DNA from 4 places in the Kocuria sp. TGY1127_2 genome. Region 2 is predicted to be linked to each of the others. Evidence: riboswitches for the same ligand, from Rfam matches in the RefSeq annotation. Region 2 holds a riboswitch; each other region holds the start of a gene.
What was found. Region 2 has a riboswitch for thiamine pyrophosphate ahead of thiM (hydroxyethylthiazole kinase). Riboswitches for the same ligand answer to the same signal wherever they lie in the genome.
Positions count from the first base shown of each region.

Region 1 (2,198 bases), 880 kb from region 2:
GCAGCGTTCAACACGGCGTCGCGAACTTCGATGACGCCATCTGGGTCGAGGTTGGCCGTCGGTTCGTCCAACAAGATCAGCTGGGGTTCCATGGCCAGAACCCCTGCCAATCCAAGCCGTTGTTTTTGGCCGCCGGACAGCGCCGACGTGGGACGCTCCCACGAGAGATCCAAACCGACCGAACGCAGAGCTCGTTCGCACCGCGGAACGATAACCGCGGGGTCGGCTCCCAGATTCTCCGGGCCGAATGCGAGGTCGTCTCCTACGCGTGACAGGACGATCGACGATTCTGGGTCTTGTTGCATCAGACCGACCGCGCCCCTCGATTGTTCGGGCCCGAGGCCATTGATCGTTGCCCGCCCCAGAACGGCGTCGCCGTCATCGTCCACGAGCACACCCGCCAACGCGTGGAGCAATGTCGATTTTCCTGCCCCTGAAGGGCCTAGTAGCAAAACCCTTTCACCGGCCCGAATATCCAGATTTACACCGTGGAAAGCGGGTGCCTCTCGACCAGCGTGGTGCCAACCGAAGTTCTGGGCCAGGACCCGGGCCCCGTGAACCGTCACGGGCGAACCCTGCTGCGCCGAGCATCACGACCTGCGGCAACGGAACCGAGAACGCCCGTCGAGATCAATGCCCTCATCAAGGCCCAACCCAGAAGTCCCGCGATGACGACGCCGGAAATCGTGCCGCACACGATGTAGACGACCTGATACTTTGCTTCCCAGAAGCCGTAATACATCATGACCTCGCTGACGCCCATGAATACGCCGGAGACGCAGCCGGAAAACATGGCCACTGCAAGCCCGAACCTGCGGTACAGGAATAGAGCGAAGACGATCTCGGCACCGATGCCCTGAATCAACCCTGACAGCAAAACGCCGGCGCTGTAATGGGTGCCCAGTAGGGCTTCGATAACGGCCGCGAGAATCTCACAGTAGATCGCGGCACCGGGTTTCCGAATTACTAAGCCGCCGACGACTCCCGCGATGAGCCAGCCTCCACCGATCAGGCCCGACAACGGTGGGAAACCAACCGTCGCGGTCTGCGTTGCCGGCGAAACGGCATTAGACCAGATCCAGAAGATCACGCCGCAGACAACGGCAAGAACCGAGGCGATCACGATGTCGATCACGCGCCACGAAACTTTCCGGCGCTTCGGATGTTTTCCGCTCCCGGTCTCGCTCAACGACTGGACCGTTTGACCGGACTCGTGATGGGATGTGGTGTTCATGGGTCTTCCTCCTGCAATTTTCAGGAGGGGAGGCCGTACCCGTACTGTTCTTGGATACGCCCGAGATCTCGACTCCCTACGTCGGTGCTAACCGCATCAGGTCGAGGGTCTGCTTTCGCACTCTCAGCCTCATCCGAGGCTCCCCTGTCGTTCTTGAACGTCCCCCAGTCTATCTGACTCATTTCACTTCCGGTGAATCGCCCAGCAGATTGGGACAAAGGCAAACTCGTACGATTAGGCTAGAGAGAGCTGAACGTGACCGGCCGCACCGCCGGTGCGAATGAAGAGGAGAGATGGATGAGCAATCCCGTTATCAAGATCGGTTCCACGGTTGCGTCCTTGGCCGGAGTATTCGCGGCCAATAAGGTCATGACGCTGGGCTGGAAGAAGGTTACCGGCAATGAACCGCCGTCGAGCAATCCGGACGCCGAGGAAAGCATCCGCGACATCGTCATTTGGACCGCGATCAGCGGTGTCGTCGCGACCCTCATCAAATTGAGCGTCACGCGGCTGGCCAACAAGATGGAGCACAAGGAAGAAGTCGAGACCGGCGGCCAGGCCGAGGTCTGATAGCCCTCCCCTCGATACGAACAATGGCGGGCGCGTGAATCCTTCACGCGCCCGCCATTGTTCTCACGTCGCTCAGTCCCGCTCTGCCTCCAGGTCACTTTCGGGTTTGGCCTGCGCATCGTTCCCGAGACCGGCGGCGTCGGCGTCGACGTCGCGCGGCTCGTCGGTTGCTTCAGCAGGAGCCTCTTCTTCTTCCTCTTCACGGTTCATCTGCTCCACGAGGTCGGCAAGCTCGTTGACCGTGAGAGCCGATGCCGTGAAGTGACGATTGCGGAACCCGGAACGTCCTACCATGTGCGAGGAGACGGGTACCGCCAGGATTTGGAGGGTCCACGCCAATACGAGCGCTGGAACCAGAGCCCATGAACGCGCCGCGAATCCGATCCCGGCCAAA
Region 1 covers NZ_AP022834.1:631,816-634,013, reverse strand. The annotation lists gene sake_RS02810 (ABC transporter ATP-binding protein) at 1-566, opposite strand, end outside; gene sake_RS02805 (ECF transporter S component) at 563-1,234, opposite strand; TPP riboswitch at 1,291-1,390, opposite strand; gene sake_RS02800 (DUF4235 domain-containing protein) at 1,532-1,804, shown strand; gene mnhG (monovalent cation/H(+) antiporter subunit G) at 1,877-2,198, opposite strand, start outside.
Region 1: linked by a shared signal. The riboswitch ahead of sake_RS02805 (ECF transporter S component) and the one ahead of thiM (hydroxyethylthiazole kinase) in region 2 are both predicted to bind thiamine pyrophosphate.

Region 2 (2,198 bases):
CCCATCGGGCCCCAAGGCCGGGGCGGCGTCGGTTTTGGTAGGAGTGGCCCAGGCCGGGCCAATGCCCAGAACATCCGCTTGGCGTTCGGCCACCGCGGCCCGGACCTCGCCCGGTGTCGATACCGAGAGCCCAACCATGAGGTCGGGTCCGACCGCCGCACGCGCATCCGCCGCGGCGGCGTCGGATTGTCCGACGTGAACATTGAGCCCCAGATCTGCGGCGACGCTGAGTCGATCATTGACGAACAGCTGGGCGGACCTGCCCGAGTCCTGCTCGGCCCGACGCAACTGCTGCTCGCAAGCGCGCGCCAGATCAGCGAAGCGGCCATCCGATAGCTCTTTGTCGCGGACCTGAACTACACCGACGCCGCCCATCACGGCCTCGTACACCACATTCGGTACACGATCGAGACCACCGCACAGCTTCGTATCCGTCACAAAATACAGTGAGAAATCAGTCGCGGGAGGTATCACTGGGCTTCCTCGTGAACCTCGACAAGGCGGCCGATTCCAGCCGGGGAGAGCTCGTAGAGCGAATCGATCCACCGCACGTGGAAGGATCCGGGACCGTCGGCGGTTCGACCCGCCAAGGAGCCGGCGGCACCCACATGGGCGTGGGCCGCCAAAACAGCGTCATGGTCGGCCAGGCCAGCCGCACGGGCGGCACCCAGATACGCCGCGACCGTGGCCCCGAGCGAGCACCCCGTCCCGATGACCAGCGGCATGAATTCGTGACCACTGGTCAGCCACGTGGTCCGGTTCGCAGAGACGACCACATCCCGCTCCCCGGAAATCGCGACGATGCCGCCGGTGCGTTCCGCAAGGAAGCGCGCGGCATCGAGAGCAGTTTCCACAGCATCGGTCGACTCGACCCCACGGCCGCCGCTTCCCTGTCCGGCCAGGGCGACGATCTCGCTGGCGTTGCCACGAATCGCAGTCGGACGTTGAGTGACGAGGTCCCGGGCGAATTCGGTACGTAGGGGAAGGCCTCCGACCGCAACCGGATCTAGAACCCAGGGCACACCCGCAGATCCCGCGGTTTCCACTGCGGCCTGGATCGCCGCGATCTGATCCTCCGAGACCGTCCCGACGTTCACAAGCACCCCGTCGGCCATCCCAGCGAAGATGCGCGCTTCGTCGGGGTGTTCGACCATTGCGGGCGAAGCCCCGACGGCGAGCAGAACGTTGGCCGTGATTTCTTTGACGACCGCGTTGGTCAAGCAATGGACCAGGGGTGACGACCCTCGAACGGCCTCGGCCGATCCGACGATGCCGTCGGGGGCGCGGTGATTTTCCGGTGAATCAGTCATGGTGACGATCCCTTCGCTAGTGCTGGCTAGATCAGGTTCAAAGGGTCTTATCTCAGCCGAACGGGGCACCCCTTGTCACTGTCGGCGCGCCATTGCGCCTCCCATCACTTTAGCTCGTGTCCCGCGAATGAAAACCGCCCCTGAAAGGTCATACAACGCCGCAAGCATGTTTTTCCGACAGTCCGGAGGGTTTATCCACAAGATCTATCCACAGTGTGGAGAACTTACACGAATGTGACTCCACGAAACCCACATCGATTCCCAACAGGTGGGTCCGAGACCGCACCCCACTGCATAAACCTTGTCATTGCAGTGTGTACGTGCAGGTATTTTTCAGTGGTCGCTCCGCATTCCTGGCCCGTACCGTTGCCCACGGACGCCTCACGAACCCCAAACACAGATTTTTATCCCCACCTGTGGATAACTTTTCACACAACACGTGGAGAAATCGCTCGCTGAGGTCACCTCCCTGTGGAAGGTTGTGGATAATTGTGGACAACTTCCTCACGTCGTCCCCGACGCAAGCAGGGCCTGGGGCGACCTGGCATTCGGTCCCCAGAGAGAGCGCTGTGACCGGATTTTTCCCTGTATTCCGCGGCATCCTAGGTCCCCGGAGCGCCTGGCTGCTCGCCCTTCTCCCCTCGTCCGATCAGCATGAACATGCGGAGCCGACCGCGACCGGGCACCGACCGCCAACGCTTTATCCACACAGATGTCCCCAGTCGTGGACAACTTACACTTCTGTAGTTCGAGCAGCTTTTTCACCGATATTCGATTCGAGATCCTGGGGAGAAGCGGCACGTTTCATTTTCCCCAACGCACTCTTAGGACAGATATTCGAGTTGTGCACATCGTTGTGCACACCTGTGGATAACTTTCTCCACCGCC
Region 2 covers NZ_AP022834.1:2,719,494-2,721,691, forward strand. The annotation lists gene thiE (thiamine phosphate synthase) at 1-438, opposite strand, end outside; gene thiM (hydroxyethylthiazole kinase) at 471-1,310, opposite strand; TPP riboswitch at 1,301-1,393, opposite strand.

Region 3 (2,198 bases), 220 kb from region 2:
CGAAGCGGCCAGGGTCCATGGTTTCGAGCAATCGGGCGTCCGCGTTGCTCAAGGACGCCCCGGTGAGCAGATCGGCGCCGAGCCGTGCGCCGAGCGGAGCGAGCAAAATTCCGTGGCGCGAGTAGCCGGTTGAGACGACGACGCCCGGAGCCCCCGGCACGGGTCCGACGTACGGAATATCGTCCGGAGTCCCTGGACGCGCCCTGGCCATGGCCTCAACGAGTTCCATATCCCTCACACCCGGCACAACGGTCACGGCGTCCTCGAGCAGCTCCTGCACGCATCCCGCGTTGACTCCGGGCAGGTTGTCTTCCCGTACGCTGGCTCCGATCACCAGCCCGCCATCGGCCCGTGGGACCAGGTAGACCTGTCGTCCCAGGACTGTCGCGCGAATCGTCGCATTCACCACATGCTTTTCTCCCGGTGCGAGTTGCCCTTCGCGGAGCTTCAGCCGAAGAATATCTCCGTACACCGGCCTCAGGTCCAAGGGCAGACGGTCGAGAACCCCACCGATACGCCCATAATTCACGCCACACGCCACGAGCACCCGATCGACCCGGTGGGGGCCGCTGTCCCCCGCCGTGACGTCGTAGCCTGCTGTTCGGTCCCCCACCGGGTCGATTCTGGAAACGCTTTCCATAATCCATGCGGCGGACGGCCCGGCATGGGCGAATCCGGTGGGATCGAGATCATGGACGAGTGCAGCGCGGAGAGCCTCCAGGAGGAGACGCGGGTCCACCTGCTGATCGGTCGGCGCTTCGAATCCGCCGGCCAAGCGAGGGTTCAGGCCGGGTTCCATATCCAGCAGCCGACTCGCGGAGAGGGACCGGGTCTCCATGCCGTATTCGGTCTGGACCCGAGCATGATCTGCGGCTCGAGCCGAATCGGCGCGGTCTGCCGCAACAAGTAGCGTGCCGTTCTCGAGGTATCCGTGAGGACGATCGGTGACCCGTTCCAGTTGAGCGATGAGCTGCGGATATTCTCGCCGGGCAGCAAGCATGAGTGGGTAAAGGCCCTGCTGCCCGAACTGCACTTCACTGATGGGTGCCAACATGCCCGCTGCGGCCCGTGTCGCACCGTTTCCGGGGTCCGGATCGAAGATCGTCACCCGATGGCCCCGCAATCTCAGGTGCCACGCGGTCTGCATCCCGACGACGCCAGAACCCACTATGCCGATATGCATCGGTTACTCCTCCTCACGACGGCATGACCCGCATCGAGTTCGAATGGTCGGCGGTATCGCCCTCTCAGTCCGGCCAGCCCGGACTCCCACGTGTCTCCAGTCTATGACCTAACTCGCAAGTCCTTTAATGTTGCAAGGGTGACGACTGCCCAGAATGCACCAGACCATACTTCCTTGACCGCCCCCTCCCAAGCTCCCGGGCCCTCCCGCCTTCGCACGGAACGATCCGATCGATTGCGCTGCGCCCGACTTTATCTCTGCACGGATCTGCAGAGATTCATTCTCGGAGGTTCGGAAGCCGACGCTGTCGAAAAGCTTGATACCGCACGACTCGAAGAGTTCTACAGGGCAGCTTTTCGCGGTGGTACGGACATCATCCAGGTGCGCGACAAGCAGGTTTCCATTCGAACCGAGCTCGAGGCCCTGGACGTTCTTGTCTCGGTTGCGGGGGAAGAAGGCGGCCTTTCGGCGGCCAACGACCGTGCCGACGTCGCGTTGCTTTCAGGGGTCGACGTATTTCACGTGGGACAAACCGACCTGACCACCGAGCAGGTTCGGCGAGTTCTCGGGGAAGACATCCTTGTCGGTCGCTCTTGTCATGACAAGGCACAGGTTCGTGCCGCGTCCCAAGACTCCGGGGTGGATTACTACTGCACTGGCCCTATCTGGGAGACTCCCACCAAACCCGGGCGGGCGGCAGTGGGACTCGAATTGCCCGAGTTCGCTGCCCACATAGGCCAGAGCCTGGATTCGGCTGCCAAACCGTTCTTCGCGATCGGAGGCGTCAACATCGACACCGCGCCGCTGGTTCGGAACGCCGGGGCCGAGCGGATCGTCGTCGTACGGGCCGTAACCGCCGCCGACGACCCGGAATCCGCGGCTCGGGAGCTCAGGGCCTGCTTCTCGCCTCGGTAATCACGAGAAACATTCCGCCTACGTCGAAACTCACTGGACGCGGCCACGGAATTTGGTTTGAGTACCTATATGAGTACTTTTGCTGTGACAAATCCGAACA
Region 3 covers NZ_AP022834.1:2,494,810-2,497,007, forward strand. The annotation lists gene thiO (glycine oxidase ThiO) at 1-1,183, opposite strand, end outside; TPP riboswitch at 1,176-1,283, opposite strand; gene sake_RS11145 (thiamine phosphate synthase) at 1,358-2,098, shown strand; gene sake_RS11150 (NAD-dependent succinate-semialdehyde dehydrogenase) at 2,168-2,198, shown strand, end outside.
Region 3: linked by a shared signal. The riboswitch ahead of thiO (glycine oxidase ThiO) and the one ahead of thiM (hydroxyethylthiazole kinase) in region 2 are both predicted to bind thiamine pyrophosphate.

Region 4 (2,198 bases), 430 kb from region 2:
TCCGAGTGGACGGTCGCCGCAGAGCATATGTGCGCGGGGGAACTCGTTGGCGGCGCTCCTGAGGGCAATCACCACATGCCGCCCGAGGACACCGGAGAAGCCTGGGGATACTCGCCGAGCGGACTGACCATCACCTTCGGTTTCGGACGTTCGCTCTTCGTCGATGAGCACGGAAATGATCGTTTTGGACTCAAGGACAAGATGCCCAAGATCCTGAGCGATGGGGTTCCGAAATTTGCGAACGAAGCCCTGCGGGCAGGATCCAGCGACGGGGACATCCTGATCCAGACGTGCTCCAATGACGCTCAGACCTGCGTCCACGCGATCAGAAACCTGACCCGCATCGCCTTCGGCTCGGCGACGCTCAAGTGGAGTCAGATCGGTTACGGACGCAGTTCCTCGACGTCGAGGGGACAGCAGACACCCCGTAATCTCTTCGGATTCAAGGATGGTACGGCCAACCTCAAAGCGGAAGACGGCGATGACCTCTTCGGCGACAACGTTTGGGTTCAGCCCGAGGATGATCCCAACGCACAGTGGATGAACGGTGGAACGTATTTCGTGGCACGAAAGATTCACATGTACCTCGAAATCTGGGATCGAGTACGGCTCTCCGAACAGCAGGAGGTGATCGGCCGGGACAAGCAGTACGGTGCGCCACTGTCGATCGCCTCGCCTCGGGCGTCGGACGAGTTCGAAGCACTGGACTTCACGGCTCAGGATGACCACGGGGAACCCGTGATTCCCACGGACTCGCACGTGGCCGTCGTCGCCCCTGAGAACAACGGGGGTCATCGGATGCTTCGACGCAGCTACAACTATACGGACGGCAACGATTCCCTCGGGCGTCTGGATGCGGGTCTGTTCTTCATCGCCTACGTGCGAGATCCCCGGAAAGGTTTCTACCCGACTCTCAAGAAAATGACGGAGCAGGATGCCCTGACGGAGTATCTCCAGCACCAGGCATCGGCGCTCTTCGCCGTGCCCGCGGGCATTCGTGACGGAGACGAGATGGTTGGGCAGGGCCTGTTCGAGTAGCGGTGCTAACATGAGACGCGCGACACGGGGTGCCTCCGAAGGGAGGCTGAGATGAAACCCGTAGAACCTGATTCAGCTAGTACTGGCGAAGGGAATGTCCGCAGAGCGCACTTACATCCGCGTGCCGCAACAGCGGTTGCGGGAATCGCTCTTTCGGGTGCCTTCGCCTCGATGGAGAGGCAAAGACCATGACCGAAAATCCCACCACCGTATCGAGCGTTCTGCCCATCGACGAGCAGATCGTGGTGGTGACCGGCGGCGCGAGGGGCCTTGGAGAGAGCATCAGCCGCGCTTTCCTCGGCGAAGGGGCAAAGGTGGTCATTGGGTACCACCAGAGCAAGGACGACGCCGCCCGCATCGTCGACGAATTCCCGGACCGAGCCCGTTGCGCGGCCCTTGACGTTCGGGACGGGGAGAGCATTCGAGAGTTCGCGACGTCAGCCTCCGGATTCTTCGGCACCGCACCGACCACGCTGGTCAACAACGCCCTGGTGGACTTCAGCTTCAACGGCGAGGCCCGGTCGAAAGCCGCCGACATCACCGCCGAGGAATTCCAGAAACAGATCGACGGGTCGCTCCACGGGCCGCTCGCGATGATCCAGGCGCTCCGACCCGGTATGGCCGAACGGGGCTTCGGGCGCGTCGTGAACATCGGCACGAACCTGTTTCAGAACCCCGTGGTCCCGTACCACGACTACACGGCGGCCAAGGCCGCCCTGCTCTCCTTGACGCGCACGTTCTCGCAGGATCTCGGCCCGGAAGGAATTACGGTCAATATGGTCTCCGGTGGTCTGTTGAGGGAAACGGATGCGAGCTCCGCAACTCCGGATGAGGTCTTCGACATGATCGCTGCGGGAACGCCACTGCGTTCCGTGACCACCCCGGACGAAATGGCCGACGCGATTCTCTTCTTCGCTTCCCCGTGGGCCCGCGCGGTGACCGGGCAGAACCTGATCGTCGACGGAGGGCTGGTTAAAGGATGAACGCTGGAAAGAAGCACGCACACATCAACCTGTTCATCTACGGCTGCGGGCACCACAATGCGGCCTGGAGGGCCCCGGGCTCCTCGGTCGAGAGGCTCGGCGAGATCGACTATTACGAGGAGCTCGCCCGCACTGCCGAACGCGGCAAACTCGACGCCGTGTTCTTCGCCGATGGCC
Region 4 covers NZ_AP022834.1:188,689-190,886, forward strand. The annotation lists gene efeB (iron uptake transporter deferrochelatase/peroxidase subunit) at 1-1,038, shown strand, start outside; TPP riboswitch at 1,054-1,150, shown strand; gene sake_RS00860 (3-oxoacyl-ACP reductase) at 1,227-2,021, shown strand; gene sake_RS00865 (LLM class flavin-dependent oxidoreductase) at 2,018-2,198, shown strand, end outside.
Region 4: linked by a shared signal. The riboswitch ahead of sake_RS00860 (3-oxoacyl-ACP reductase) and the one ahead of thiM (hydroxyethylthiazole kinase) in region 2 are both predicted to bind thiamine pyrophosphate.